4 regions of the Telluria sp. AIW5 genome follow, and region 2 is predicted to be linked to each of the others. Evidence: predicted binding sites of a transcription regulator. Region 2 holds the regulator's gene; each other region holds the start of a gene.
What was found. The regulator sigma-54, encoded in region 2, starts transcription at its own class of promoters, with help from an activator protein. The targets are predictions, from matches to a motif close to TGGCANGNAANCTGCTTT.
Positions count from the first base shown of each region.

Region 1: the regulator sigma-54 is predicted to act here: its motif matches at 4,027-4,044, upstream of pepA (flocculation-associated PEP-CTERM protein PepA).
Region 3: the regulator sigma-54 is predicted to act here: its motif matches at 4,911-4,928, upstream of AC1MEM_RS00365 (TorF family putative porin).
Region 4: the regulator sigma-54 is predicted to act here: its motif matches at 3,543-3,560, upstream of AC1MEM_RS18800 (TorF family putative porin).

Region 1 covers NZ_CM155289.1:1,750,638-1,758,239, reverse strand. The annotation lists gene rng (ribonuclease G) at 1-679, shown strand, start outside; gene AC1MEM_RS07760 (sensor histidine kinase) at 907-1,812, shown strand; gene AC1MEM_RS07755 (hypothetical protein) at 1,898-2,314, shown strand; gene AC1MEM_RS07750 (DUF7125 family protein) at 2,311-3,774, shown strand; gene pepA (flocculation-associated PEP-CTERM protein PepA) at 4,091-4,963, shown strand; gene AC1MEM_RS07740 (ABC transporter substrate-binding protein) at 5,165-5,968, opposite strand; gene AC1MEM_RS07735 (energy-coupling factor ABC transporter ATP-binding protein) at 5,955-6,638, opposite strand; gene AC1MEM_RS07730 (ABC transporter permease) at 6,635-7,342, opposite strand; gene AC1MEM_RS07725 (formate dehydrogenase accessory sulfurtransferase FdhD) at 7,343-7,602, opposite strand, start outside.
Region 2 covers NZ_CM155289.1:292,786-300,387, forward strand. The annotation lists gene queF (NADPH-dependent 7-cyano-7-deazaguanine reductase QueF) at 45-875, shown strand; gene AC1MEM_RS01295 (PTS sugar transporter subunit IIA) at 1,220-1,702, shown strand; gene hprK (HPr(Ser) kinase/phosphatase) at 1,748-2,683, shown strand; gene rapZ (RNase adapter RapZ) at 2,824-3,687, shown strand; gene AC1MEM_RS01310 (enoyl-CoA hydratase/isomerase family protein) at 3,852-4,937, opposite strand; gene hpf (ribosome hibernation-promoting factor, HPF/YfiA family) at 5,037-5,393, opposite strand; gene AC1MEM_RS01320 (RNA polymerase factor sigma-54) at 5,457-6,929, opposite strand; gene lptB (LPS export ABC transporter ATP-binding protein) at 6,965-7,602, opposite strand, start outside.
Region 3 covers NZ_CM155289.1:77,135-84,736, reverse strand. The annotation lists gene AC1MEM_RS00390 (alpha-hydroxy acid oxidase) at 1-744, shown strand, start outside; gene AC1MEM_RS00385 (VOC family protein) at 803-1,225, shown strand; gene AC1MEM_RS00380 (fumarylacetoacetate hydrolase family protein) at 1,258-1,959, shown strand; gene AC1MEM_RS00375 (adenosylcobalamin-dependent ribonucleoside-diphosphate reductase) at 1,987-4,455, opposite strand; gene AC1MEM_RS00370 (accessory factor UbiK family protein) at 4,496-4,744, opposite strand; gene AC1MEM_RS00365 (TorF family putative porin) at 4,997-5,752, shown strand; gene glnK (P-II family nitrogen regulator) at 5,766-6,104, shown strand; gene amt (ammonium transporter) at 6,172-7,533, shown strand.
Region 4 covers NZ_CM155289.1:4,249,758-4,257,359, reverse strand. The annotation lists gene AC1MEM_RS18830 (M20/M25/M40 family metallo-hydrolase) at 1-673, shown strand, start outside; gene AC1MEM_RS18825 (Lcl C-terminal domain-containing protein) at 720-1,079, opposite strand; gene AC1MEM_RS18820 (hypothetical protein) at 1,763-1,930, shown strand; gene AC1MEM_RS18815 (SOS response-associated peptidase) at 2,002-2,673, opposite strand; gene AC1MEM_RS18810 (hypothetical protein) at 2,787-3,191, shown strand; gene AC1MEM_RS18805 (hypothetical protein) at 3,214-3,411, shown strand; gene AC1MEM_RS18800 (TorF family putative porin) at 3,688-4,488, shown strand; gene AC1MEM_RS18795 (methyl-accepting chemotaxis protein) at 4,539-6,548, shown strand; gene AC1MEM_RS18790 (MFS transporter) at 6,765-7,602, opposite strand, start outside.

The sequences.
Region 1 (7,602 bases), 1.5 Mb from region 2:
TCCGCTGTTCGACCTGTATGGCGTGGAAGAGGAAATCCTGCGCGCGCTGGGCCGGCGCGTCGACCTGAAAAGCGGCGGCTACCTGATCGTCGACCAGACCGAAGCGATGACGACGATCGACGTCAACACGGGTGGTTATGTCGGCGGGCGCAATTTCGCCGATACGATCTTCAAGACCAACCTGGAAGCAGCGCATGCCATCGCGCGCCAGCTGCGCCTGCGTAACCTGGGCGGCATCATCATCCTCGACTTCATCGACATGGAGAACAACGAGCACCGCAACCAGGTGCTCTCCGAGCTCAAGAAGACGCTGGGACGCGACCGCACCAAGGTATCCGTCAGCGGCTTCTCGGCGCTCGGCCTGGTCGAGATGACGAGGAAGCGCACGCGCGAGTCGCTCGCCCACATCCTGTGCGAACCCTGCCCGGCCTGCGCCGGCAAGGGGCAAGTGAAAACCTCGCGCACGATCTGCTACGAGATCCTGCGCGAACTGCTGCGCGAAGCCAAGCAGTTCAACCCGCGCGAATTCCGTATCCTCGCCTCGCAGGAAGTGGTCGATTTGTTCCTGGAAGAAGAATCGCAGCACCTGGCGATGCTGGGCGACTTCATCGGCAAGAAGATCTCGCTGCAGGTCGAAAAGGGATACCACCAGGAGCAGTACGACGTCATCCTGATGTAGGAGTGCGAGGAACAAGGCCGAACCAATCCGCGGCCTCGCGCTCGAACCATCATGGAAAACGCATCCCGTCTTACCGATTCGTCCCAACAAATTGCGCGATCGGCTGCCGCCCTGCCGCTTCTTCTTGACTTGTCCATCGAAAATCCCTAGCGTCTGGGGCAGGTAGCGATTCTGCATTCCGGTTTTACGTCACAGCAGTCCTTGTATCGAATCACCTGGCTTTCGATATGCGTACAGACCCATCCGGCCAGAAGAGCGAGGCGCAGGGCCAGCGCCAGACAAACCAGCCCGACGGACACGGCGACCTGGGGCCGGACGGCGTCGACCTCGACTACGAGGCGGCGATGTTGCGCCTGACGCAGGACCAGATGCTGGTCAACCAGGCGCTCGTGGAAAAGATCTTCGCCTGCGAACGGGCCGAAGTGGCCCTGCGCACCTCCGAACAAAAACTGCACGAGTTGCTGGCGCACCAGCTGGCGACCCGCGAAGACGAACGCAAGCGCATTTCGCGCGAGCTGCACGATACGCTCGGCCAGAACTTGCTGGCGCTGCGCATCGACATCGTCATGATGCGCCAGGACACCACCAGCCGGCACTACCGCCTGCGCGACCGCATCGGCGCCGCGCTCGACAACGTCGACGTCACGCTGCGCTCGGTCAAGCAACTGCTGGGCGAGCTGCGCCCGTCGGGGCTGGAACTCGGCTTGACGGCCACCGTCGAGATGGAGCTGCGCAAGTTCACGCGCGCCAGCGGCATCGCGTGCGAGCTGGGCGGCAGTCCCGGCATCGACGAGCTCGTCATCGGGGAAGAAGAAATCCTCACCCTCTACCGGGCGCTGCAGGAGTGCCTGAACAACGTGTTTCGCCATTCGCTGGCGAGCCGGGTCAATGTGCGGCTCGAGGCCGCGCACGGCAGGCTGGCGATGCGCATCGTCGACAACGGCATCGGCTTCGATCCCGCGGCGCCGCGCAAGGCGAACAGCTTCGGCCTGCTCGACCTGCAGGAACGCGTGGCCGGGCATGGCGGCACACTGGCCGTGAAGGGAGCGCGTGCCCACGGTACCGAAGTGGTGCTGAGCATCCCGATCGCGCCCCGCCCTGCGGACTCGTCCAGCCTCCCGGCAATCGGATAGAACGATGTGTTGAGCACATCCATTCACACGGCCGTGGCGTGGCGCAAGCGTCATCGACGGGCCATGTTGCTGTTGCCTGAACGCCATGCCAATACCGACCGAGCTGTTCGCAACAATGACAGGACGATTGACTCCCGGCGGTAGTCCAGGAACTGCTACGGATGCAATCGTGGTGTGGCGCGCGTTGTTCAAGAAGTTCGCCCCCCTGCTTGGCCCGCTCAGTACGGAGCTGCTGTTTGCGCGCAGCCTGGCCGCGCACGCGTCCGCCTTTCCCTGGCTGCCGCAAACGACGGTGGGTGTGATGCGCCCGATGTTCGAAGAGTTCGAACGCGGCCTGGAAACCCGCTCCCCTGACGAGATTGTCGTAGTCAACAACGCCTTGCTGGCAACCTATACCATCGCTCTTGCCGACCTGATTGGTGCAGGGCTGGTCACGCGCTTCCTGCACGCAGCATTTCCGCATGACGAATTCACCAAGAATATTCAGGAGTATCAGGCATGACCGACAAACTTGCGCTGCGCCTGCTGGAAACAGGTGTTCCCGGACTCGATACCATCCTCGGTGGCGGCTTGCCCGACTTGTCGTTCAACATCATCGGGGGCGCCCCCGGCAGCGGCAAGACCACGTTCGCGCAGCAAATCATGTTCGCGCTGGCCACGCCCGAGCGGCGCGCCCTGTTCTTCACGGCCATGGGCGAGCCGCCCGTGAAAATGCTGCGCTACCAACAGCAATTTTCCTTCTTCGACTTCGACAAGGTCGGGGACGCCGTCAACTTCGTCAACCTGGCGGCCCAGGTCGAGGAAGGCAATTACGACGCCGTGCTGGCCCAGATCCTGGAAGAAGTGCGCATGCGTGCGCCGAGCCTGGTGTTCATCGATTCCTTCCGCTCCTTCGTCCAGGGCGCGCGCGGCGACCAGCAGGAAGTCGCGGCCCTGCAAACCTTCGTGCAGCGCCTGGTCACGCACATGACGGCCTGGAATGCGACCAGCTTCCTGATCGGCGAATACACGACCAACGAGGCCGACCAGAACCCGATCTTCACTGTCGCGGACGGCCTGATCTGGCTGAACCAGTATGTGCAGCGCAACGCGATGGCGCGCAAATTGCAGGTCATCAAGATGCGCGGGCGGCAACAGCGCCCTGGCCTGCACGCGTTTCGCATCGGCAGTGGCGGCATCGAAATCTTCCCGCGCATCCTGCCCGCGCCTGAACCGATCGGCGCCATTGCGCCGCTGAAGCAACCATTGGGCCGCCTGTCGAGCGGCGTGCCGACGCTCGACGAAATGTTCGGCGGCGGCATCCCGGTCGGCTACTCGGTCCTGCTGGTCGGCCCGACCGGCTCGGGCAAGACGATCCTTGCCACCGAGTTCCTGGCCGCCGGCGCCGCCAACGGCGAGAAAGGCGTGCTGGCACTGTTCGAACGTACGCCGAACCAGATCATGAACGACAAGCTCGACGCCCTCGTGCGCGCCGGCGAGGTCGCCATGATGAGCGTGCGCGCGCTCGACCTCTCGGTCGACGAGACGCTGCACGAGATCAGCGGCCTGATCGACGCCACGGGTGCGACCCGTATCGTGCTCGATTCGCTCTTCGGCTTCGAACTGGCGATCGCGCCGGAATACCGCGAGGACTTCCGCGATTCGCTCTACCGCATGACCACGGTGCTGGGCGCGAAAGGCGTGACCGTCCTGATGACGAGCGAACTCGAAGACCGCTACCAGGAACTGCGCTTCAGCCAGTACGGCAGCGCGGTGCTGGTCGACGCGATCATCATGCAACGCTACATCGAGTCGCAATCCGAACTGCACACGGTGATCTCGGTCGTCAAGGTAAGGGGATGCAAGCACAGCCGGCAGATCCGGTCCTTCGAGATCGGGGACGACGGCGAGGTCATCATCGGCGACGGTCCGGCGCCATTCGACGGCGTGCTGTTGGGGAAACCGCAGGCACGGGAACCGTAAGGCCGCCGCCCGGCAGGCTTGACGTCGACAAATGCCAGCTCCCGAGCTGGCATTTTTGTTGAGCAATGCGCCAAGTGCGCTTTCCCCGCAGCACTATTGGTGCACGCACGGAACAGTCGGTGCACTCTTGAAAAGACACAAATACAAGCTCGCGTTCTATCTGGAAATGCGCCGTGTCGACTTTCTTTACATGTATTTACGGCGAGACCTGTTGATGATCATAAGCAATTGATTCTTAAGGAAATTGTTTTTAGGCACGACGATTGCTTTACTTAAAGTTCCACCGCCCCACTGACAATTTGTCGAAAGAGCAATAATGAAATTTGTTAAACAACTTATCTGTGCCGCAGCCCTCGCGCTGGGCACCACCGGTGCCGCAATCGCGAGTCCGGTACTCAACAATTGGGTCTTCAATCCGGTCGGCGGCGGCTTCGCCGGCGGCCAGGTCGTCAACGAATACCTGGACTTCAACGGCAACGCCTTCATCCAGCTGACCTCGACGGGCGGCAACGCCTTCTCGTTCAAGGAAACGGCGGTCTTCAACGTCCTGCAGGCGGACAGCAACGGCCGCTACTTCCCCCTGAACTACCCGACCGGCAATATCAGCGCAACTTTCCAGGCAAGCGGCAAGGGCGTGTTCGGCGGCGACTTCAGCTTCGCCAGCGGCACCATCCGCATCTACCGCAATCCGGTCGGCGGCCAGTACGCCAGCACGAACGGCTACTACGGCGCGAACCTGGGCGAAGTCATCGCCGAGTTCAACGTGCTCCAGGGCGGCGGTGGCACGGTCGATTCGAGCGGCAACCCGACCCGCAATGGCCAGGTCAGCGTGTTTGCCCAGGCAGCCCCCGGCATGCTCGACGCCGGTTACTTCTTCAATAGCGCGGGCCGCGACCTGTCGAGCGAATCGATCCTGTCGTTCGCCTTCACCAACGCCAACACGCTCGGCTCGCCGACCAGCAGGCTGGTGAGCGAGGTGGCTTGCCAGTTCGCCGGGTTCACGGGGCCGGGCTGCTCGGGCGGCACCTACCACAACCGTGCGCGCGAGTATTTCTTCATCGGTTCGAACGGCCAGTTCAAGCTGGCCGAGGTGACGGACGTGCCGGAACCGGGCTCGTTCGCCCTGTTCGGCATCGCCCTGCTCGCCGCGGGCGCCGTGTCGCGCAAGCGCAAGGCTTTGCAGAAGTAAGTGCAGAGCTGGGGTCAGGTCTGACAATCGGACACGACCTCTGCCTTATTCGGCCGGCTATCGTTGAGGCCGTGCCTAAATGTCAGACCTGACCCCAGCCGTCTCACTGGGGTCAGGTCTGCCAATCGGACACGACCTCTGCCTTATTCGGCCGGCTATCGTTGAGGCCGTGTCTAAATGTCAGACCTGACCCCAGCCGTCTCACTTCGCAGTGGGGAAAAACAGCTGCTCGCCGGCCGGCTTGAAGGCGGCGATGCGCGCCTGCCCTTCCTTCGAGGTGATCCACTCGATCAACTGCGTCGCGCCCTTGTAGTTCACGCCGGGGTGCTTCGCCGGATTGACGGCGATGATCCCGTACGGATTGAACATGCGCTTGTCGCCCTCGACCAGGATCGCGAGGCCCGTCTTTGCCTTGTACGCGCCGTAGGTGGCGCGGTCGGTCAGCGTGTAGGCACGCATTTCGGCGGCCATGTTCAGGACTTCGCCCATGCCCAGGCCCGCCGATACATAGTTTGACCCTGCCGGCCTGGTGCCGGCCGTCTGCCAGTAGCCCTTCTCCATCACGTCGGTGCCCGAATTGTCGCCGCGCGAGATGAACTTCGCGCCGCTCGCCGCGATCTTGCCGAAGGCGGCGATGACGTCATGGTTGCCCTTCACCTTCGCTGGATCCGACTCCGGGCCGACGACGATAAAATCGTTGTACATCACGTCGCGGCGGTCGATGCCCCAGCCCTCGGCGACGAATTTATCCTCCAGCTGGCGCGCGTGCACCAGCGTCACGTCGACGTCGCCGTTCTTGCCCAGTTCGAGCGCCTTGCCGGTGCCGACCGAGATCACCTTGACCTTGATGCCGGTTTTGCCCTCGAAGGCCGGCAGCAGCTGGGACAGCAGGCCCGAGTTCTCGGTGCTGGTCGTGGTCGACAGGCGCAGCACGTCCTGCGCCAGCGCGAGGGGCGAAGTCAGGCTGGCGCACAGCAGTACGGCCAGTAGCTTACGGCGTTTCATCGTGTTCTCCTTTATGGGTGCGGTATTCGAGATGCCCGTCGCGCAACTTGAGGCGGCGTACGCCGGGCAGGCCAATCAAGTCGCGGTCGTGGCAAGCCATGACCACCGTCGTTCCTTGTTCGATGAGCGTCGGGATCAGCGCGATCACCTGCTCGCGCGCGGCGCCGTCGAGGTTCGCGGTGGGTTCGTCGAGCAGCAGCAGGCGCGGTTGCAGTACGCGCGCCCGCGCCAGCGCCACGCGCTGCTTCTCGCCGCCGGACAGGCGCGCCGGATCGGTGCCGGCCAGGTAAGTCACGCCCGCCCATTCCATCGCCTCGTCGACGACGCGCGCGATGCGCGCCTTCGCTTCGCCGCGCGCCGCCAGTCCATAGGCGATGTTCTGCGCGACGCTGGTCGAAAACATGATCGGGTGCTGGTGCACGTAGACGATCGCACGGCGCAGCAGCTGCGGGTAAGGATGCAGCGTGACGGGCTTGCCCTCGAAGGAGGCGCTTCCCACCTGCGCGGTATCGAGCCCGGCCAGCACGCGCAGCAGCGTGCTTTTACCCACGCCGTTGGCGCCGGTCAGCACATAGGCACTGGCCGTGTCGAGGCTCAGTTCATCGATATCGAACAGCAGGCGCTCGCCGTGGCGTTTCTTGAGGCCGCGCACCGTCAGCAGATTGGTCATGCGCGTCCTCCGGCGGTATGCGCTTCGCCCTGCAGCAGCATCAGGGCGCCGTTCATCAGCAGCGCCAGGGCGACCAGCACGATGCCCAGCGCGATCCCCTGGGCAAACTCGCCCTTGCTCGTTTCCAGCGCGATGGCGGTGGTAATCGTCCGCGTTTCGCCTTCGATGTTCCCGCCCACCATGAGCGCGCAGCCGACTTCCGAGATCACGCGTCCGAAGCCGCTGATCACGGCCGCCATGACGCCATAGCGCGCCTCGTGCAGCACGGTGGCCATGACCCGCCAGCGCGAGGCGCCCAGCGCCCTCGCCGTCTCGGCATAGCGCGCGTCGAGCGCCTGCACCGCCGCCAGCGTAAAGGCCAGCAGCACCGGCAGGCCGACCAGGAACTGGCCGGCGATGATGCCCGACTGCGAGAACAGCCACTCCAGCGGCCCGAGCGGACCGCGGCGCGACAGCAGCAGGTAGAGCAGCAAGCCGATGAGGACCGTCGGCAGGGACAAGGCGCACTGGGCCAGCCAGATGGCGACGCGGCGCCCCGGGAAGCGGTGCATGGCGATCGCGTAACCCAGCAGCACGGCAGGCGGCGTCGCCAGCAGCAGGCCGACGAGGCTCGTTTTCAGCGAGACCCAGACGATGCGCCACAGGGCGGCGTCGCCCGAAAACAGCAGCGCGAAGGCGTGCGCCGTGGCGTCGAACAGGGACATTCAGCTGCGCTGCGTGGCCGCGGGAAGATCGAACAGTTCGGGCTCGAACACCAGCCGCTCCTGCCCGGCCAGCAGCAGGAAGTGCTTGCCGGTGCAGCGCGCCAGCAGCGACATGCCGACCTTTTCCGCCACCATGTGCCCCATCTGCGTGGTGCCCGAACGCGACAGCAGGAAGGGAATGCCCATCTGCGCGCCCTTGATGACCATCTCGGAAGTCAGGCGCCCGGTGGTATAGAACACCTTGTCGGCGCCATCGATCC
Region 2 (7,602 bases):
ACGCAACACCCTGTCGCGCAGCGCCGGCGCATCGAGACGAGCTCATGAACAATACCCCCGATCAATCGCCACTTGGCAAATCTTCCGCCTACCAGACCCAGTACGCCCCCGAGCTGCTGTTCCCGATCGCGCGCCAGCAAAAGCGCGACGAGCTGGCGATCAAGGGCACGCTGCCCTTCTTCGGCCTGGATATCTGGAATGCCTATGAATTGTCGTGGCTGAACATGCGCGGCAAGCCCCAGGTGGCGATCGCAACGGTCAGCGCGCCGGCCGATTCGCCGAACATCGTCGAGTCGAAGTCGTTCAAGCTGTATTTGAATTCCTTCAACCAGACCCGCCTGGCCGGCCCCGACGCCTTGCTGTCGCTGCTGCGCGAAGACCTGTCGAACGCCTTCGGCGCGCCGGTCCACATCACGCTCACGGAACCGGAACACTTCGGCAAGCTCAAAATGGGCGAACTCGACGGCCTGTCGCTGGACCGCCTCGACATCGAGGTCGACAACTATGCGCCGGCGCCTCACCTGCTCACCGCCAATTTCGAGGAAGCGCCGGTCGAAGAGACCCTGGTCTCGAACCTGCTGAAATCGAATTGCCTGGTGACCGGCCAGCCGGACTGGGGAAGCGTGCAGATCGACTACGTCGGTCCGCAGATCGACCAGGAAGGCCTGCTGCGCTACCTGATCGGCTTCCGCGAGCACAACGAATTCCACGAGCAATGTGTTGAACGCATCTTTATCGACATCCTGCGCCAGTGCAAACCGAGCAAGCTGGCGGTGTACGCGCGCTATACGCGTCGTGGCGGCCTCGACATCAATCCATGGCGGGCCAACTTCAGTACCGGGCGTCCGCACAATTTGCGCGGCGCACGCCAGTAAACGGTTTGTGGGGCTGTACCTTTCCAGCCACAGAAACTAACGAAAAAACAACAGTCAGCGCACGCTGCCTGCTTGCCTATTTTTCGGGCAAATGTGAGGAAAACACGGCAAATCCTCCCGTCCTCCCCCGTTTCATCCAAGGCGCATGGATTTTCGTTACGGAAATTGCGTGAACTCTTGTGGAAGCGCAAACAGCGCTCACGCCACTGCTGGGTGAATGGTCGAAACGGGCCGGTGACAGGCGTAGGATACCGACGCGAAATCGAATTACAGGCCTCAAAAACAGGCCTATAATTCCGCTCCGCAAGTCGGCTCCTCGTGCGCCGCAACATGAAAAGCGTGAAATGACCAATCTCAGCAAAATCCTTTCTCTTGAAAACGTCCAGCTCGACATCGCGGTGTCGAGCAAGAAGCGCGCCTTTGAACAGGCCGGACTCATTTTCGAGAACAACTGCGGGATCGCACGTTCGACCGTCTCGGAGAATCTGTTTGCGCGTGAACGCCTCGGTTCGACCGGCCTCGGCCACGGCGTGGCGGTGCCGCATGGACGCATCAAGGGCAGCAAGAGTTTAAAACAGCCGATCGCCGCCTTCGTCCGCCTGGCGGCACCGATTCCATTCGAGTCGCCTGACGGCCAGCCGGTCAGCCTGCTGTTTTTCCTGCTCATTCCCGACCACGTGACCCAGCAGCACCTGGAAATTTTGTCGGAAATCGCCGAGCTGTTCTCGGACGAAGCGATCCGCACGGCGCTGGCCACCGATACCGATCCGCGCTCGATCCACGAACGTATTATCAACTGGCAACCCAGTTTGCAGGCCTTGGGTTAAACTCGGGGGAGTATTCCCCCTGGGTCTTTTCCTTATTATCAAGCCATGCTGCAGACTCCGCTTACCATCCAACGGCTGTACGACGACAACCGCGACAGCCTGCAACTGGGCTGGTTCGCCGGCTTTCCTGGCGGCGAACGGCTGATCTCGGGCGACGTCGCCTCCGCCGCCGACCAGGTCGGCCACCTGAACCTGATCCACCCGGGCCGCATCCAGGTCTTCGGGCACCAGGAACTGAATTACTACCACCGCCTGAAATCGAGTTCGCGCAGCCATGTGATCGGCGAACTGATCGGCGGCGGACCGCCGGCGCTGATCATCGCCCAGGGTCTCGAAACCCCGCCCGACATCCTCGCCATCTGCGACGAGCAGAACATCCCGCTGTTCTCGACCCCACTGCCGGCGGCGCAGGTGATCGACTTCCTGCGCGTGTATCTGTCGAAAAAGCTGGCCCAGCGCGTCATCATGCATGGCGTGTTCATGGACGTGCTCGGCGTCGGCGTGCTCATTACCGGCGATTCGGGCCTCGGCAAAAGCGAGCTCGGCCTGGAACTGATTTCGCGCTCGCACGGGCTGGTGGCGGATGATGCGGTGGAATTCTCGCGCATCGCCCCGAACATGATCGAAGGGCGCTGCCCGCCGCTGCTGCAGAACCTGCTCGAGGTGCGCGGCCTCGGCCTGCTCGACATCAAGGCGATTTTTGGCGAGACCGCCGTGCGGCGCAAGATGCGCCTGAAACTGATCGTCCACCTCGTCAAACGCGGCGTGCTGGACGAAGAAGTCGAGAGATTACCCTTCCACTTCCCGACCGAAGAGGTGCTGGGACTGCCGATCCGCAAGGTCGTCATTCCCGTTGCCGCCGGCCGCAACATCGCGGTGCTGCTCGAGGCCGCTGTGCGCAACACGATCCTGCAACTGCGCGGGATCGATACGCTGCAGGAGTTCATGGAGCGGCAGAGACAGGCGATGAGCGGCGATTGAAAAACCATCGTTCCAAATACGGCCGCTAAACCCTCGCCGCATTCCCCGCTAACTTGCGTGATCGGAACGTATGCACCCCGATCCGGCCGATTCTGGCACGGACGACGACAAACGGGGGGCTGTTGCGGTATCATCAACCCATGCACATTGTTCTCATTACCGGTATCTCCGGATCGGGCAAATCGGTTGCCCTGAATGTCCTGGAAGACGCGGGTTACTACTGCGTCGACAACTTGCCGCCGGCACTGCTGCCGCAGCTGGTGAAAACCGTGTCGAGCGAAGGAACGGACAAGCTGGCCGTCGCCGTCGACGCCCGCAGCGCCGAGTCGCTGGCGGAATTGCCGCTCACCGTGGCCAGGCTGGAAGAAAGCGGCCACGAGCTGAAAGTCCTGTTCCTGACCTCGAGCACCCATTCGCTGGTCGCGCGCTTTTCCGAAACGCGGCGCAGCCATCCCCTGTCGCATACGCTGCGCCCGGGCGAGAACCCGGCGTCGCGCCGCACCCTGATCGAATGCATCGCCGAAGAGCGCGAACGCCTGGGGGCGATCGAGCAGCTGGGCCATGTGATCGATACCTCCGAGGCGTCGGCGAATAAACTCCGCGCCTGGATCAAGGAACTGGCCGAGGTCCAGCATGCACCGCTGACCCTGTTCTTCGAATCCTTCGCCTTCAAGGTCGGCGTGCCGCTCGATGCTGACTTTGTGTTCGACGTGCGCGCTATTCCGAACCCGTATTACGACCTGTCGCTGCGCCCGCTGACCGGCAAGGACGCCCCGGTGATCGCCTTCCTCGAGGCCCAGCCGAGCGCCACCGAGATGCTGCACGATATCTGCAAATTCGTGGAAAAGTGGCTGCCCTCGTTCAAGACCGATAACCGCAGCTACCTGACGGTGGCCGTCGGCTGTACCGGTGGACAGCATCGGTCGGTGTACATGGCTGAGCGGCTGGCGGCCTATTTCAACGAGACCGAGCGCGTGGTGTTAAGGCATCGCGAGCAGTCGTAAGAAGACACGTTGCACCTGCGTTCATCGTTGGCCCTGGCTTACCGTAGGGTGGGCATGCCCACGCGTGCGCCACATGATCGGCGTTTGCGGTAATCGACGCCGAACGGTAAGCGTAGGTATGACCGCGTAGGCTCGAGAGCCCACGCTACGTTACGCCACCGATATCAACGCAAATGCCGCAAGGGGTGTGCGTGTTCCGGCCACGCCGGCGCGAAGAAGGCTTCGACCATGTCCGCCATCACGGCGTCCAGCGTCGGCGGATTCCACCGCGGCGCGTTGTCCTTGTCGATCACCAGCGCGCGCACGCCTTCCAGCACTTCGCCGTGCTCGAAATTACGGCGCACCAGCGTGCGTTCCATGCGCAGGCAGTCGGCAACGTCGAGTGAGGCGCCGCGCAGCAGCATCTCGTGCGTCACGCACATCATCAACGGTGAACGCTGGCGCATCGCTCCCAAAGCCTTTTGCGCAAACGGATTCTCATCGCCTTCCAGTGAAGCCATGATCGCGGCCACCGAACCGGCGCCGAAGTGGCGGTCGATCGCGGCGCGCTGCGTTTCGAGGACGCTTTGTCCCGCGTCCGTGGCACAGCGCGCAGCGAAGGCGCGGATTGCCTCGGGCACTTGCGCGCCCGGCGTCGATGCGATCAGCGCATTCAGTTCGCCCAATTGCGCGCCCGGCACGAAGACGTCGGCCAGGCCGACATACAAAGCGTCGGCCGCGCCGATCGTCAATCCCGTCAAGCCCAGGTAATTGCCCAGCTGCCCAGGCGCGTGCGACAGGAAGTGGCTGCCGCCGACATCCGGGAACAGGCCGATATTCACTTCCGGCATCGCCATTTTCGTGCGCTCGGTGACGATGCGCAGGCCGGCCTGCGGACCGCCCTGGGCGATGCCCATGCCGCCGCCCATCACCACGCCATCCATGATCGCAATATACGGTTTCGGATAGAAATGGATCAGGTGATTCAGCGCGTATTCTTCGGTGAAAAAATCCTCGAGCAGCGCGCTGCCCCCAAGCGGCGTGGCGTGCCCCGCTTCGTGGAAGAAGCGGATGTCGCCGCCCGCGCACAGGGCTTTTTCGCTGCTGCTGGTGAGCACGACCGCGGACACGGAGGCGTCGTCGCGCCAGGCCAGCAGGATGTCGGTCAGGCGGCGGACCATTGCCAGCGAGAGGGAGTTCAAGGCCTTGGGACGGTCGAGGGTGATCGTGCCGGTGCCGTTGGCAATGCGGGTCAGGACGTGGTCGGTCATGGCGAGTGAGCTGGTGAAAGAGACATGTATTTTACCGAAGGCAGACGTGAAAAGGGCGCCTCCCGGCGCCCTCGTTCAGACGGTGCTCAGTGCCCGGTATTACAGCGCCGCAGCAGGCTCTCCGCCTTCAGGCAGGCGCTTGAGCGCCTCACGACTATGGTCCTTCAACATCGTCTTGTATTTCATCACCTGGCGATCCAGCCTGTCCATGAGCAGGTCGATCGCAGCATACAGGTCTTGCGCCACACTCTCCACGTGCACGGTCTTGCCGGACACGCGCAAGTTAATCTCGGCCTTTTGCCTTTTGTCTTTTTCGGTGAGATTGTCGATGGCGAGGATCACGTGGGAATCGATGACCTGATCGAAATGTCGGGTGATGCGTTCGAGCTTGTTCTGTACGTATTCACGGATGGCGGGGGTGACGTCGAGGTGGTGGCCACTGATGGTGAGATTCATACACACTCCTTTGAGAAGATAGCGGCCGCCGGGCCGCGCAAGGAGTGCGCGTGGCTGCCGCTGTTACAAGGATTTGCGGAGGCTGACGGGAGGGATCTTGAGCGCTTCGCGGTATTTTGCAACCGTGCGGCGCGCAATGACCATGCCTTGTTCACCGAGCATTTCCGCGATCTTGCTATCGGATAATGGGTTCTTTGGGTCCTCTGCTCCTGTCAGCTGCGCGATAAGCGCCCGTATCGCCGTGGACGATGCTTCGCCCCCCGCTTCGGTGGCGACATGGCTTCCGAAGAAATACTTCAGCTCAAACATGCCGTGCGGGGTCAGCATGAATTTCTGAGTTGTTACGCGAGAAATCGTGCTCTCGTGCAGACCCAGTGTATCAGCAATCTCGCGAAGCACAAGGGGACGCATGGCAACCGCGCCATGGCTGAAAAAGTTCTTCTGACGCTCCACAATTGCCTGCGAAACACGCAGGATCGTATCGAAACGCTGGCGCATATTTTTGATGAGCCACTTCGCTTCCTGCAGCTGCGCGCTCATCTGGCCTTCGCCTTTTCCCTGCTTGAGCAAATTCGCGTAGACGTTGTTCACGCGCAGGCGCGGCATGACTTCGTTGTTCAGCGAAACGCTCCAGCCGTTCTTCGATTTGCGGACAATAACGTCCGGAACGACGTAGTCCGAGACGCTCGATGCAAAGGCGGCGCCGGGATGCGGATTGCACTGGCGAATGACGGCTTGCGCTTCGCGCAGGTCTTCGTCGTCGCAGTCGAGCGCTTTCTTCAACTTCGTGAATTCGCGCTGCGCGAACCAGGTCAGGTAACCCTCGACGATCTTCAAAGCCATGCGCCGCGTCACCAGCGGCACGCCCGGCATGGCGCGGATCTGCAGCGCCAGGCACTCGGACGCGCTGCGCGCACCGACGCCGACCGGATCGAGGCTTTGCACCATCGCCAGCGCGCAGCGCAGTTCGTCGATCTCGACTTCCAGCTCTTCCGGCAGGCGCGCGTGGATCTCGTCGAGCTGCTCTTCCAGGTAGCCGTTGTCGTCGATGGCGTCGATCACCAGTTCGGCGAGGGCCCGGTCGCGCGCCGTCACGCCGGTCACCCGGATCTGCTCCGTCAGGTGCTCGCGCAAGGTCACGCCGATAGCGCCCAGCTGCGGACGGCCATCGTCGTCGCCGTCGGCGTTCGACGCGCGTGACAACTCTCCCCAGTCCGCGTCGGACTCGCCGCGTTCGACCTCGCCGCCGCCGTCAAGGCCGTCGGCACCATCCGCGGCTGCGGGGGCGCCCTCTTCCGCATTCGACGCCGGCGCCTCGCCTTGCGCCGGCGCGGCGTTGAGCGCGCCGTCGGCCAGCAGGCGCACCGAGTGGTCGAGCGGATCGTCGAGCCGCTCGAGCAGCGGATTATCGGACAGGATTTGCTCGATCTCCTGGTGCAGTTCGAGCGTGGACAGCTGCAGCAGGCGGATCGACTGCTGAAGCTGCGGCGTGAGCGCCAGGTGCTGCGAAGTCCGGAGTTGCAGGGATTGTTTCATGTGCCGCTTGGGTTCCGTGTTTTGCTACAGGCTTGCTACATGCGGAAGTGTTCGCCCAGGTAGACGCGCCGCACCGACTCGTCGGCGATGATGTCGTCGGGGCGTCCCGACGCCAGCACCGCGCCCTGGTTGATGATGTAGGCGCGGTCGCAGATGCCAAGCGTCTCGCGCACATTGTGGTCGGTGATCAGCACGCCGATGCCGCGCTCCTTCAGGAAGCGCACGATACGCTGGATCTCGATCACGGCGATCGGGTCGACACCGGCGAACGGTTCGTCGAGCAGCACGAAGCGCGGATTGGTGGCGAGCGCGCGCGCGATCTCGACGCGGCGCCGTTCGCCGCCCGACAAGGACAGCGCCGGGTTCTCGCGCAGCTTCTCGATTTGCAGTTCGGCCAGCAGCGAGTCGAGCCGGTCGTTGATGGCGGCTTTGGTCAGTGCCTTGCCGTTGTCGTCGCGCTGCAGCTCCAGCACGGCGCGGATGTTGTCCTCGACCGTCAGCTTGCGAAACACCGAGGCTTCCTGCGGCAGGTAGGATAAACCGAGTACCGCGCGCCGGTGGATCGGCAGGCTCGAAATATCGGTGCCGTTGATTTCGATGGCGCCGGCGTCCGACGGCACCAGGCCGACGATCATGTAGAACGAGGTGGTCTTGCCGGCGCCGTTCGGCCCGA
Region 3 (7,602 bases), 220 kb from region 2:
AACATCACGGCCCTCGTGGAAAGGATCGGCAATGCCGGCTTCCAGACCCTGGTGCTGACGGTGGACACGCCGGTGACGCCCAATCCCGAAAATTTCGCCCGCACCGGTTTCAGCACACCCTTGCGCCCCAGCCTGGACCTGGTGTGGCAGGGCGTGTCGCATCCGCGCTGGCTGTTCGGCACCTTCCTCAGGACGATCGCGCGCCACGGGCTGCCGCATTTCGAAAACAACTATGCGCGGCGCGGCGCGCCGATCCTGTCGAAGTCGGTGACGCGCGACTTCGCCGACCGCGGGCACCTGAGCTGGGAACACTTCGGCCTGATCCGCAAGATGTGGCCGGGCCGGATCGTCGTCAAGGGCATCCTGCACCGCGACGACGCCCGGATTGCGCGCGAGATGGGCGCGGACGGCATCATCGTGTCGAACCACGGCGGCCGCCAGCTCGATGGCGCCGTGTCTCCGCTGCGCGTCTTGCCGGGGATCGTCGCGGCCTGTCCCGACATACCGGTCATGATCGACGGGGGAGTGCGACGCGGCTCGGATGTCCTGAAGGCGCTGGCGCTGGGCGCGAAATTCGTGTTCGTCGGGCGGCCCTTCGGTTACGCGGCCGCGGTCGGCGGCGAAGCCGGCGTGGGGCACGCGGTCGGCCTCCTGCAGCAGGAGGTATGGCGCAATATGGCAATGTTGGGCATTAATGGCATCATGGAGCTCGATGCGCACACGCACCTGGTTTACAACCGCTGACGAACACACGAGAAGCAAACAAGCACCGACCTTTCAACGATTTTTTGCGGAGATTTCCATGCAATCGATTCCCCTGTTCCACCTGGCCTTCCCGGTCCGCGACATTGCCGAGGCGCGGCGTTTTTATGGCGACCTGCTCGGCTGTGCCGAAGGCCGCAGCTCCGATGAATGGGTCGACTTCAATTTCTATGGCCACCAGGTCGTCGCCCACCTGGCGCCCGACGAAGTCAGCGCGGCGCCGACCAATGCGGTAGATGGCCACAACGTCCCGGTGCGCCACTTCGGCGCCATCCTGCCGATGGAAGAATGGGACGCCCTGGCCGACAAGCTGCGCGCGGCGGGCACCCGTTTCGTCATCGAGCCGCACGTCCGCTTCAAGGGCCAGGTCGGCGAGCAGGCGACCATGTTCTTCCTCGACCCGTCGGGCAATGCCCTCGAATTCAAGGCCTTCGGCGACATCAGCCAGGTCTTCGCGAAGTAACTCCTCAATCAATCATCTACTTGATCACCGCCATGTCCGATTTCGTCTTTACTCCCGCACCACAAGCCTCGAACGCCGTTGCCGGCAGCGATGCGCGCTTCCCGATCCGCCGCGTCTTCTGCGTCGGCCGCAACTACGAAGCGCATGCCCGCGAGATGGGCAATGATCCCAACCGCGAACCGCCGTTCTTCTTCATGAAGCCGGCCGATGCGGTGGTCGCCGCCGCCGGCACCGTGCCTTATCCGCCGCTCACCGACGACCTGCACCACGAGGTCGAACTGGTGGTCGCGATCGGCAAGGGAGGATCGAACCTGTCCGTGGACGAGGCGCTCGGCCACGTCTGGGGTTACGCCGTCGGCATCGACCTGACGCGCCGCGACCTGCAGGCGGTGGCAAAGAAAATGAGCCGCCCCTGGGACTGGGGAAAAGGTTTCGATGCGTCGGCACCCTGCGGCGCTATCGTTCCCGTGGCCGTCAGCGGCCATCCGCAGGCCGGCAGCATCAGCCTGTCGGTGAATGGCGAAGCGCGCCAGCAGGGCGACCTGAATGAACTCATCTGGCCGGTCGCGGATGTCATCGCCATCATCTCCCAAAGCGTCGTGCTGGCGCCGGGCGATTTGATCTATACCGGTACGCCGGCCGGCGTGGGCGCACTGCAGCCGGGCGACAAGGTAAGCGCGCAGGTAGAGGGCGTCGGCAGCATCGAGTTCACGATGGGACCGCGCCCGGCGTAAGGAAAGCAGGGCAGGGCTGGGGACAACTCAGCCGCATTCGCCCACATACTGGCAGTTGTCGCAGCGGGTACATCCCTCGGCCTTGCGCAGCGCGCGGGCGCCGCATTCCGGGCATTTCGCACCGAGGGCCGGCGGTGGCGCACTGACCGGCATGGCGGCGGGGTCCGGCGTCGTGATGCCGGACGCCGCGCCGCGTGCGGCGAGCTGGCGTGCCAGTTGCACCACCGGTACCTGGTTTCCCTGGCTGTCGAGGAAGCCGCGTCCAATCAGGATTCGCTGCAGCATGAAGCCGACCGCCGCCGCTTCCGAATCGTGGAACACCGGCACCTGCGCGCCATCCTCGCGGGTCAGGAAGCCGCAGCGCACCGGCCCCTTTTCCCAGACCACGTCGCGCATGTCGGCCAGCGCTTTCGCGATCGGCCCGCCGGCGCGCGCCAGCATCGACAGCAGGCGCATCGACGAGGTGATCCACTGCTGGCCGTCGCTTCGCTGGTTGGCCGGCATGAAGAATTCGAAGGGACGCTCGATCGTCACCGGCCGGCCGTCGACCACGCCGTCGACCCGGATAAAGCTCACCGTCAGATACAAGGTCTTGCGGCCTTCCTGGGTCGAGTACTCGACCTTCGAGGTCACCGAATCGAGCTCCCCGAGCGGGCGGCCGTCGAAGCGCTTGCGCAGCGGGTCGTCGTCCAGCGCCGCGCTGGCCGGCACCGTGCCGAGCACGCTGCCGAGCACCGCGTTCGGGCGATAGGTCGCCAGGCCCTTCAGGCCGGCGCGCCAGGCTTCTAAATAGAGGCCACGAAAATCGTCGTAGGGATAATCCACCGGCACGTTGACCGTCTTCGAGATCGACGTGTCGATGAAGGGCTGCACGGCTTCGAGCATGCGCAGGTGGTCGCTCGCGCTCATCTGCAGGGCGGTGACGAAGGCGGGCGGCAGCGGACCGTCGGGCGTGGCCCCGGGCTTGCTGCGCAGGTAGAGCCGCCAGGCATGGTCCTGCACCTCGTAGGCGCGCATCGAATCGTCCGGCATGCGCTTTTTGCGTTGATAGGTCCAGGAATAGGCCGGCTCGATGCCGTTCGAGGCATTGTCGGCAAAGGCCAGCGCGATGGTGCCGGTCGGCGCAATCGACAGCAGATGCGAGTTGCGGATGCCGTGCACGCGGATCGCTTCGCGCAATTCGTCGGGCAGGCGCGACGTAAAAGCGCCTTCCAGGTAGCGCGCCGCGTCGAACCGGGGAAAGGCGCCTTTTTCGCGCGCCAGTGCGCAGGAAGCGGCATACGCGGCATCGCGCAGGCCTTGCGCGATGCGCGCGGCCAGTGCGCGGCCCTCGGGCGCATCGTAGCGCAGTCCCAGCATGATCAAGGCGCTGCCCAGGCCCAGGAAGCCGAGGCCGATGCGGCGCTTGGCGCGTGCTTCGGCCGCTTGCTGCGGCAGCGGCCATTCGGTGGCGTCGAGCACCAGGTCGAGCATGCGCACGGCGACCGCCGCGACCTCCTGCATGCGCTCGACATCGAAGCGGGCATGTTCGCTGAACGGCTCATCGACGAAGCAGGTGAGGTTGAGCGAGCCGAGATCGCAGCAGCCGTAGGCCGGCAGCGGTTGCTCGCCGCAGGGATTGGTCGCGCGCAGCTGTTCGCAATACCAGAGGTTGTTTTCGGCGTTCATGCGGTCGATGAACAGCACGCCCGGCTCGGCATGGTCCCAGGTCGAGGCCATGATGCTGTCCCACAGCGTCTTCGCGCGCACTTCACGGTAGACCCAGAGTCCATCGCCGCGTTGGTGGGCGCCCGCCGCCACCGCTTCCTCTCCCGGTTCGGCGCGGTGCACGAGCGGGAAGTTCGCATCCGCTTCCAGTGCCTGCATGAAGGCGTCGCTGACCCCCACCGAGATATTGAAGTTGGAAAGGGCGCCGCGGTCTTTGGCGCTGATAAAACGTTCGATGTCGGGATGGTCGATGCGCAGCACGCCCATCTGGGCGCCGCGGCGGGCGCCGGCCGATTCCACCGTGCGGCAGGAGGCGTCGAAGAGTTCCATGTACGAGACCGGGCCGGAGGCGCGCGAGCGCGTGCCGTGCACCAGGCTGCCGAAAGGACGGATGGCGCTGAAGTCGTAGCCGACGCCGCCGCCGCGGCGCATGGTTTCGGCGGCTTCCGCGAGCGCGGTGTAGATGCCGGGCAGGCCGTTCTCGAAGCCGGTGACGGAATCGCCGACCGGCTGGACGAAGCAATTGATGAGGGTGGCTTTTAGCTGGAGGCCGGCGGCGGAGTTGATGCGGCCGCCGGGAACGAAGCCGTTTTCCATGGCCCACAGAAAACGGTCGGCGAATGCGGCGCGGCGTTCCGGCGCCTCGTGCGCAGCCAGGGCCTGCGCGACGCGCCGGCGCACGTCGGCGACCGAGGTTTCATCGCCTTTCGCGTATTTCTCGCGCAGCACGTCGATCGATACCTCCTGGGGAGGCAAGCTCATGCCGGGCAGTTGGTCGTTTGCATTCATGGCCGCTCATCGAATGATTGAAGCGTGCCGGCAAGCGCAATCAGACTTTGGGAGCCGTCTCCGTCAGCCGCGCTTCCAGCTCGGCCACGCGCAGCTCGAGCGCTTCGAGCTTCGCGCGCGTCTTTGCCAGCACTTGCGCCTGGATGTCGAATTCTTCGCGGGTCACCAGGTCGAGCTTGGAAAAGCCCTGGGTCATCATCGCCTTGACGTTGCGCTCGATGTCCTTGGCGGGCGAGCTTTCCATCGCCTGATTGATCTTGCCTTGCAAGTCGTTGAAGAAACTATTCATGTCCGTAAGTCCTGGTCAGCGAGGCGGCGCACCACGCTGGTGCGCGGCGACCTCGTTTAGTGCGTGACGGCGCGTCTTGCCGCTGCTGCGCACTTATTTGTGGTGATCTCCACCAGAAGTGGGGCGGATGGGCGAAAAATCAAGCACATGGGATGCCCCCATAAGCTGGCACGCATTCTGCTACAGGATGGATAAAGCTGCAACTCAGGGCACCAGAGACACCACATCCGTCCATCCAACAGGGGAAGCATCATGAAGAGCAAGTTAGCAGGCAACGCAGCGGCGAGTTCAGCGGTATTTGCGCTGGCAATGATGGGCAGCCCGGCAGCACAGGCGCAGGAAACGCCCGCCGCCGAGCACCAGGTCAGCTACAACGCGGCGCTGACCAGCGAATACCGCTACCGCGGCCTGTCGCAGACCCGCTTCGACCCGGCCGTGCAAGGCGGCGTCGACTACACCCACAGCCCCAGCGGCTTGTATGTGGGCACCTGGCTCTCCACCATCAAGTGGACCAAGGACCTGGGCGGCGACGGCAATGTCGAAGTCGACCTGTACGGCGGCAAGCGCGGCCAGATCACGGAGGCGATCAGCTACGACGTCGGCGGCCTGTACTACTGGTATCCGTCGAACGGCCTGAGCCCGAACGCCAATACCTTCGAGCTGTACGGGCAGGTCGGCATCGGTCCGGCCTACCTGAAGTATTCGCACGCGACGACCAACCTGTTCGGCACGCCTGACAGCAAGCAGAGCGGCTACCTGGACCTGGGCGCCAACGTGCCGGTCCCGGCGGTCGAGGGCCTGGTGCTGAACCTGCACGTGGGCCGCCAGCGCGTGAAGAACAACGGCGCCTTGTCGTACACCGACTACAAGGTCGGCGTCACGAAAGACTTCGGTTTCGCCAGTGTGGCGCTGGCCTGGGTCAAGGCCGATACCGCAGCCTATCTGGTTCCCGGCGGGCGCAACCAGGGCAAGTCGGCCGCCGTGCTGTCGGTCTCCAAAACTTTCTGAAAGAGGCAATGCGATGAAACTGATTACCGCCATCATCAAGCCCTTCAAGCTCGACGAAGTGCGTGAAGCGCTGTCCGAAATTAACGTGCAGGGCATGACGGTGACCGAAGTCAAAGGCTTCGGCCGCCAGAAGGGCCATACCGAGCTCTACCGCGGAGCCGAGTACGTGGTCGACTTCCTGCCAAAAATCAAGATCGAAGCGGCCGTCGATGACGACATCGTCGACCAGGTCATCGACGCCATCCAGGGCGCCGCCCGCACCGGCAAGATCGGCGACGGCAAGATTTTCGTCTCCGACCTCAGCCAGGTCATCCGTATCCGTACCGGCGAGACCGGCAACGAAGCACTGTAAGGGGATCCCGATGAAATCCGCAGTCAAATCGCTACTAACGAACAAAGTCCTCGCTGCCGCACTGGCAATGGGTGTCGTGCTGCCGGCCTGGGCCGCACCCTCCATCAACAAGGGCGATACCGCCTGGATGTTTATTGCCACCATACTCGTGATCATGATGTCGATCCCGGGCCTGGCCCTGTTCTACGGCGGCCTGGTGCGCGCGAAGAACATGCTCTCGGTGCTGCTGCAGGTCTTCATGATCTTCTCGCTCATCATCGTGCTGTGGTGCCTCTACGGCTACTCGCTCGCCTTCACCGGCGGCAGCCCCTTCATCGGCGGTTTCGACCGCGCCTTTCTGAACGGCATCTACGATCCGGTCGCCGGCGTCTTCAGCATGGCCGGCACCTTCAGCAAGGAGACGATGATCCCCGAGTTCATCTTCGTCGCCTTCCAGGGCACCTTTGCCGCCATTACCTGCGGCCTGATCGTCGGCGCCTTTGCCGAGCGCGCGCGCTTTTCCGCCGTGATGCTGTTCGTGGTGTTGTGGTTCACCTTCGGCTACCTGCCGGTGGCGCACATGGTCTGGTTCTGGGCCGGTCCTGACGCGATCAAGGACGCCGCCACCCTGGCCACCGTGACCGATGGCGCCGGCTGGCTGTGGCAGAAGGGCGCGCTCGACTTCGCGGGCGGCACCGTGGTGCACATCAATGCGGCGGTTGCCGGCCTGGTCGGCGCCTATGTGATCGGCAAGCGCGTCGGCTACGGCCGCGAATCGATGGCGCCGCATTCGATGACCATGACCATGATCGGCGCCTCGCTGCTGTGGGTGGGCTGGTTCGGTTTCAACGCCGGTTCGGCGCTGGAAGCGGGCGACGTCGCAGCGCTGGCCTTCATCAACACGCTGCTGGCCACCGCCGGCTCCACCGTCGCCTGGACCATGGGTGAATGGTTCACCAAGGGCAAGCCATCGATGCTGGGCGCTGCGTCCGGCGCCGTGTCGGGCCTGGTCGCCATTACGCCGGCCTGCGGTTTCGTCGGCCCGATGGGTGCACTGGTCATCGGCATTGTCGGCGGTTTTGTCTGCCTGTGGGGCGTGAACGGCCTGAAACGCCTGCTGCGTGTCGACGATTCGCTCGACGTGTTCGGCGTGCACGGTGTCGGCGGTATCGTCGGCGCACTGCTGACGGGCGTCTTCGCTTCGCCGCAACTGGGCGGGCAGGGCGTGTGGGATTACGTCACCAACAAGGCCTCGACCGACGTCTACTCGATCGGCCACCAGGTATGGGTGCAGGCCGAAGCGATCGGCGTGACCATCGTCTGGTCGGCCATCGTCGCCTTCGTCGCCTTCAAGATCGTCGACGTCGTGATCGGACTGCGCGTGCCGGAAGAGCAGGAACGCGAGGGCCTGGATATTACCAGCCACGGCGAATCGGCGTACCATTCGTAATACCGCGACCCGATCAGCATAAAGCTTCACAAAGGGCGCCCTGCGGGGCGCCCTTTTTGTTTAGGTGCG
Region 4 (7,602 bases), 1.6 Mb from region 2:
GCTGCTTACGCCGCAGATACTGCCTGACGCCGACAGCTACAACGTGATCGCCGACCTGCCCGGCACGGACAAGGCGGACGAGGTCGTGATCGTCTCGGGCCACCTCGATTCCTGGGACCTGGCCACCGGCGCCAACGACGACGCCGCCGGCGTGGCGAGCGCCATGGCCGTCTTCGACACCCTGAAAAAGCTCGACTACCGGCCGCGCCGCACGATCCGCCTGGTCGCCTGGATGAACGAAGAGAACGGCACGCGCGGCGCGCGCGCCTATCTCGAGGCGAACACGGCGAACGCCGCCAGCCACGTCGGCGCGATCGAGAGCGACAACGGGGCAGGGCGTCCGTTCGGCCTGCGCGCAAGCGTGCCGGCAGCGTCGAGCCGCCTGTTTGCGCCGCTGCAGGCGGCCTTGCAGCCGATCGGCGCCGGCGTGTTCCAGCGCCAGGACGCGCTCTCGACCGGCGACCTGTCGGGCCTGGAACGCGCAGGCGTGCCGAGCTTCGCGCCGCTGATCGACACCTCGCGCTACTTCGACTACCACCACACGGCAGCCGATACGCTGGACAAGGTCGACCCGGACAACCTGCGCCGCCACGTGGCCCTGATGGCGACCACGGCCTGGTTCCTGGCCAATGTCGAGGAGCCGATCGGGCGCGCGGTGGTGCCGGCTCGGTAAGAACCTGTCCCGGCGGGCCGGAGTCGCTGCGCGCGGGCTGGCCCGCTCACTCGATCGGCACCCGCCTGACGGCGCGCGCATGGCCGCGAAACGGCCGGCCGTATACTGTCTGGATGCCGCTGGCGAAGTTTTCGCCCCAGACCAGTTGCGCGCGCGTCTCGTGCGCCTCGGACGACCAGTACCACTCGCGTTCGAATTGCTCGCGCAGGTTCGCGAACAGCAGGGACAGCTCGCGCCGGCTCGGCAGTTCGCCGCCCTGCGCCGTGGCCCATTCGAGTGCGCCCGGCCAGCCCACATCGGCTGCGTCGCCGGGAAGCAGGATCAGGTGGTGGTCGGCGCCGCCATCCTTGCCCAGGATAATGCCGGCGTAATGTTCGCCTTCCTTCAGCGTGTCTCGTAATTGCATATAGATACCCATCGGTGTCCTCGCGCGTCGGTTTGGTTTATCCGGTCATGCAGGTATGACACCGGCCTCGGCGTTTTAGTTGCCTGGCTGGCTAGACATAGATCAGGAAGCTATTCGATTTCAAGGCAATAAACGGTTTTAATCGCGTAGCAGAACTGAATTTCATTCACGCCGCCCGAACAAGGGCCGCGCGGCTGCAAGGCCTGCGGGTTTTTGGCGTCGAATGGCAGGAGTGTGATCTGGCGCAAACACATTGCGCAAATTCGTATTTAAGAGTCAAGACCTTCGTGTAGAATCAATTTTTTAAGTTGCGGGTCAGGGCGGACGTCCTGGTGGCGTGCGGTTCGTTCCGGCGTTCCCGGCAGCAGATCGAACACGGTACCTGGCATGTCACGCACTGCGCATCACGAGTTGTTCAGTTTCACGTGTTTTACGTCCTTCCACGGCGCGGCGCCTGCCCGCGCCGTTGTCTTTTCTGCCCACACGATCGCGCGCCGCAACTGTCCGCGCGGCGCCGCCCGCATCCGCAGGCCAGGATCTCCCGCCCGGCTTGCCTGAGCTCGGCCGACGCCGCGCGTCGCGCCCGAGCTTCCCCCGACACTCCTGCCACCGCGCCGCGGCCCGGCATTCCCACAGTCTTTTCTTCGCCCACGATGTTGGGGAGTTATCGAATGGATATCGAGATGAACACGAACGAATCGCAAGCACAGCCTGTCCCCGACGCTGCACGCCGTCCACGCCGCCATTTCGCGAAACAACTGGTCGAACGCGGCCAGCGCCTGCGCAACCGCACGGGCGTGCTGATCGGTTTGTCCCTTGGACTGGTCGCCCTGCTGACGATGCTGGAATAGGACCGCCGTCCCTCCACGCTGGCGCGTGAGGGGAGGATGGTGTTGAGTGGACCGACGCCGCGCGCGTCGTGCTACTCGGGCATCGGCAGCGCCATTTCCGGGCCGTCGGCATTCGCGCGGTTGACTTGCGGCGTGACCTTGAACCACTCGAAGGCCTCGGGCGGAAGCGCCGCCTGGCGCGCCAGTTCGAGCGCCTGTTCGGGACTGATGTCCGGATCGAGCCAGAGCGCGGCGTCGGCCGCCTCGAGCACGACCGGGCGCCGGTCGTGGATGTCGAGCATGCCTTCGGCGGCATCGTCGGTGACGAGTACGAAGCCGGCCTCGGCCCGGTTTTCGGTAAACGTGCCAAAACTGGCCAGCGCCAGCATGTACAGGGGAGCGCGGTCCTTGCGGTGGATATGCCAGGGCTGCTTTTTCCCCTTTTCGCCGGTCCACTCGTACCAGCCGTCGGCCGGCACGATCGCACGGCCGTTTTTCAGCAGCCGGCTCCAGTAGCGGTTGCTCAGCTTGTCGAGGCGGGCGTTGATGGAAATCGGCAGTTTCCCTTCAGCCCATTTCGCGCGATAACTCCAGAAGACATCGTCGATGCGACGCTCGCCGTCCTGCATGTGCATGACGGGGCGATACGTACCGGGCGGCACGTTATAGGCCGGCGTCGATTCGCTGTCGTACACGGCATCGGCCCAGCCGAAGACGCTCGCGTAATATCGTGCCGTTTGGCTCTGGTCAAATCGTCCACACATGGGACCATGGTACTGCAAAATTCGCGCCGCACGATTGGCAAGGGGGCAGCGGGGCGGGGCTGGGCTACGGGTGGTGCTATCCTGCAAACCTGACACCAGAAGGAGAAAACGACATGGCGGCAGCCTGGCTGAAAGTACTGAAATCCGTTCCCTGGGGCGAGGTCATTTCGGCCGCGCCCCAGGTCGCAAGCAGCGCGCGCCGGCTGTGGGAGACCGTCGGCCGCAAGGTGACTCCCCTGCCCAACACCGAGCTCGACGAAGCGGTGGCGCACATGCCGGTCGACGACGGGCTGGCCATGCTCGCGGCCCAGGTGGAACAGCAGGACGCCGCGATCGCCCAGCTCCACGGCCAGGTGCGCGAAGCCTCGAAACTGATCACGGAACTGGCCGACCAGAACGCCCAGCTGATTGCGAAACTGCAGGCCGCGCGCGAGCGCCTGACCCTGGTCGGTTTCGTTGCCGCCGCGTCCGGCGTGCTGGGCCTCGTTGCGCTCGCGCTGGTGCTGGCGCGCACTTGATGGCGAACTGGACAAGTCCTGCATGAAATTCGTCCTGATCCTGTTCACGAGCTTCGTCTTCATCGCCATGCTGATGAATTCCGGGCGCAAGCGCGGCATGCTCAGCAAGGACGCCGACAAGGCGGTGGCGGGCCTCGCCACCGCGATGCGCTATTTCCTCTACGGCGTGCTCGTCATCGGCGCCGCCGCTTGCGCGGTGCTGCTCTACCAGGGCCGTTAGGCCTGCTGCGCGCGCCGGTCTCCCGATCGGCGCCGGATCTCCTCACCGTTCCTGCCCCCCGTTCGCAGCGGCCTGCCCGCCTCCGGGTAGCGGCCGCGTTATCAAACACGAATGCCATCCTTGCTACTTTGTGGCGCGGATGATGCAGCGCAAAAAAATCTGGTTTTCATTCTGGCATGAAAGCGCGGCTCGGCTGTGGGATACGCATAAAATTCCTGCAGGAAATTTGCCTTACGGAATCTTTTAGCCTCCAACCGGCGCAATGCGCCCACCACCATGACCCTTTCCATCCAGCGGCTGCTGCCGCTCGCCTGCCTCATCCTGTGCACGCTGCCGCCCGCGCACGCCGACGACGCCATCGACGTCGGCAGCATCGACAGCGCCTGGAGCGTGACCGGCAACGCCAGCCTGGCGTCGCAATACATCTCGCGCGGCTTTCGCCAGACCTGGGGCCAGCCCGCCGTCCAGGGCGGCATCGATGTCACCCACCGCAGCGGCTGGAGCGCGGGCAGCTGGGTGTCGAACGTGAGCGACCGGTACATCGAACACGGCAAGCTCGAGTGGGACCTGTACGGCGGCTATAGCGGCACTGTGCGCGATATCGGCTACAGCCTGGTCGCGCTCTACTACAAGTATCCGGGCGCGGTCATCGGCGCCACCGGCACCCGTTTCGATTACGGCGAACTGTCGGCCGGCCTGACCTGGAAAGCCGTCTACGCTAAATACAACTACACGTTTACACGCGACTTCTTCGGCATCGTCAACGCCCGCGGCACCGGCTACTTCGACAGCGGCGCCAGCCTCACGCTCGGGCACGACACCACGCTCACCCTGCACGCCGGCGAAGGCCGGGTGGCCGGCGCCGGCAACGATTACTGGAACTGGCGCGACATCAAGGCCGGCCTGTCGCGCCCGCTGCCCGGCGGCTGGACCGTGGCCGCGGCCTGGACGCGCGCTTTCGGCGCCACCCACGCCTACGACCGTTACAGCACCGGGGTACCGGACGCCCGCGGCCACATCGCCTGTTCGAATCCGGCCAAGGGCAGCGTCGTGTTGTCGCTGACGCGCAGCTTCTGACCCGCAATCCGACCCGCAACCCGACCCGCATCCCGACGCCCACCGCATCCATGAAGACTCCCGACTCCACTCCACGCCGCGCGCGTTTCTCTTTCTCGCTCAACACCCGCATCAGCACCACTGCCACCGTGCTGGTCATCCTCAGCCTCGGCATCACCTCGAGCGTCATCGGCTTCAAGGGCAGCGAAGCCTCGGAAGCCGCCGCGATGCGCCTGGCGCGCACTGCAGCGCGCGAGACCGCGAGCGTGCTCGATGGCCGCATCGGCGCCAACCTGAACGCGATCTCGACGGTGGCCGGCGCCGTGCGCGCGACCGGCGTGGCGAACGAAGGCCTCGCGCGTGGCCAGGCCGGGGCGATCACCCGGTCGATGCTGCTCGGCTCCGAAGACCTGATCGGCGCCTCGATCACCATGGAGCCGGATGCGCTCGACGGCAAGGATGCCGAGTTCGCCGGCAAGAAGCCGGAATATGATGCGAACGGCCGCTACATGCCGTATTACACGCTTGGCGCGGACGGGAAGGTCGGCGTGGAACCGATCGTGTTCACCACGGTGCCTGGTGCCAACGACTGGTACGACGTGCCGAAGAAAACCGGGAAGCGCTTCCTGACCGAACCGTATTCCTACCCGATCAACGGCAAGGACGCGCTGATCGCCTCGCTCGTGGCGCCAATCATGGTGGATGGCAAGTTCAGGGGCGTCGCGACCGGCGACATGATGGTCTCGAAGCTGTCCGCCATCCTGGCCACGATGAAGCCGATCGAAGGCGGCGTGCTGACCCTGGTGTCGAACGGCGGCCTGTATGCGAGCCACCCCGATGCGGCGCGCAACGGCAGGAAGGCCGACGACATCCCGGCCGCGGGCCTCGACAGCATCCGCCAGGGCAAGCCCTACGAATTCATCGACGCCCACGGCATGGTGCGCCTGCTGGAGCCGCTGCGTCCGCACCCCGAGATGGCGCCCTGGGCGGTCCAGCTCAGCTTCCCGCATGCGGTCGCCACCGCCTCGGCGCGCGAACTGATGACCTATTCGCTGATGATCTCGGTCGTGTGCGCGCTGCTGGCCGCCGCCGTGATGGTCACCGTGCTCTACCGCCTGATGCGCCCGCTGCGCGCGTTGGCCGCCACCATGACGGGCCTGGCCGGCGGCAATGCCGACCTCTCGGCGCGCCTGGACGTGCGCGGCAACGATGAGCTGGCCACGATTGCCGTCGGCTTCAATACCTTCGTCGCCAAGATCCAGGACGTGCTGGCGCGCGTGCGCCTGAGTTCCGACAGCGTGGCTGGCGCCAGCCACGAAATCCGCCAGGGCAACGCCAACCTGTCGGCCCGCACCGAACAGCAGGCCAGCGCGCTGGAAGAGACGGCGGCCTCGATGGAAGAGCTGACCTCGACCGTGCGCCAGAACGCCGACAATGCGCGCCAGGCCAACCAGATGGCGGCCTCGGCCTCCCAGGTGGCGGTGCGCGGCGGCGAGGTCGTGGCGCAAGTGGTAGACACGATGGCCTCGATCGACGCCTCCTCGCGCAAGGTGGTCGACATCATCTCCGTGATCGACGGCATCGCCTTCCAGACGAATATCCTGGCGCTCAATGCCGCGGTCGAAGCCGCGCGTGCCGGCGAGCAGGGCCGCGGCTTTGCCGTCGTCGCCACCGAAGTGCGCAATCTTGCGCAGCGCAGCGCCGCCGCGGCGAAAGAAATCAAGGGCCTGATCGGCGACTCGGTCGACAAGGTCGGCATGGGTTCGATGCTGGTGGCCGAAGCCGGCCAGACGATGCGGCAGGTGGTCGAGAGCGTGCGCCGCGTGACGGATATCGTCAGCGAAATCAGCGCCGCCAGCGCCGAGCAGAGCACGGGCATCGGCCAGGTCAACCAGGCCATCGTCCAGATGGACGACGCGACGCAGCAGAATGCGGCGCTGGTCGAACAGGCCGCGGCGGCGACCGAAAGCCTGCAGGAACAGGCGGCGACCCTGGTGGCGCTGGTGGGCGAGTTCAAGCTGGAAAGCGCGGCGGCTCCTGCAGCCGCCGCACGCCAGCTGGCATTGGCGCGGCCGCGATGAGCGCGGCCGCCTGCACCCGGACGCGCAGCCCGCTGGCCGTGCGCTCGCGTCCGCCGCTGCGGCCCGCGCGTGCGATCTCTCCGGGACGCGCTGCTTGGCGCGCAACCGATCACGGCCCCGCGCACGGCGGCGCGCGCCTGCTGCCGGCTTGCAGCGCCGAGCAGGCATAACAGGGCGACGCTCTCAGCGAGGCCGGCGCGCAAGCTGCAACGCCGGTTAGCGCAATTTCGGCGAGGTGCAGAGCGTCAGCAAACCGCCCGCCAGCAGGCAGCCCGCAAGCATGTACACGCCGCTGTCGAGCGAACCGGTGACGCTCTTGATCCAGCCCATCAGCGTGGGGCCCACGAAGCCGGACAAATTGCCGAAGGAGTTGATCAGCGCGATCCCGGCTGCAGCCGCCGCGCCGCCGAGGTAGGCCGTCGGGATGCTCCAGAAAATCGGCAAGGCGGTCATGATGCCCATCGTCGCGACCGACATGCCGAGCATGGCAACCGGGATATTCGCGCTGAACTTGACGCTGACGATGAAGCCGATGGTGCCGAGGACTGCAGGGATGGCGATATGCCAGCGGCGTTCGCCGCGGCGTTCGCCGCGGCGGTCGGCACTGCGCGCGACCAGCACCATGGCAACCACGCCGGCCGCCCAGGGCAGGGCGCTCAGCAAGCCAATATCGAGGGCGTCCTTGACGCCGGTTGCCTTGATAATGGTCGGCAGCCAGAAGCTGATGCCGTACAGCGAAAACACGAACAGGAAGTAAATCATGCTGAGCAGCCAGGTGCGGCCGCTGGCGAAGGCCTTGCCGATCGAGGAATGGGACTTGCCCACTTCTTCCTTTTGTAGCAGGGCAAGCACTTCGCGCTTTTCGGCATCGGTCAGCCACCTGGCATCCTCGACTTGATCGTCCAGGTAGCGCAGCAGGAAGAAGCCGGCGATGACTGAAGGAATACCTTCAGCCACGAACATCCATTGCCAGCCCGCCAGGCCTCCGAGGCCATTGGCGTCGCGCAGGATCCAGCCGGACAGGGGGCCGCCGATCACGCCGGCCAGCGCGATG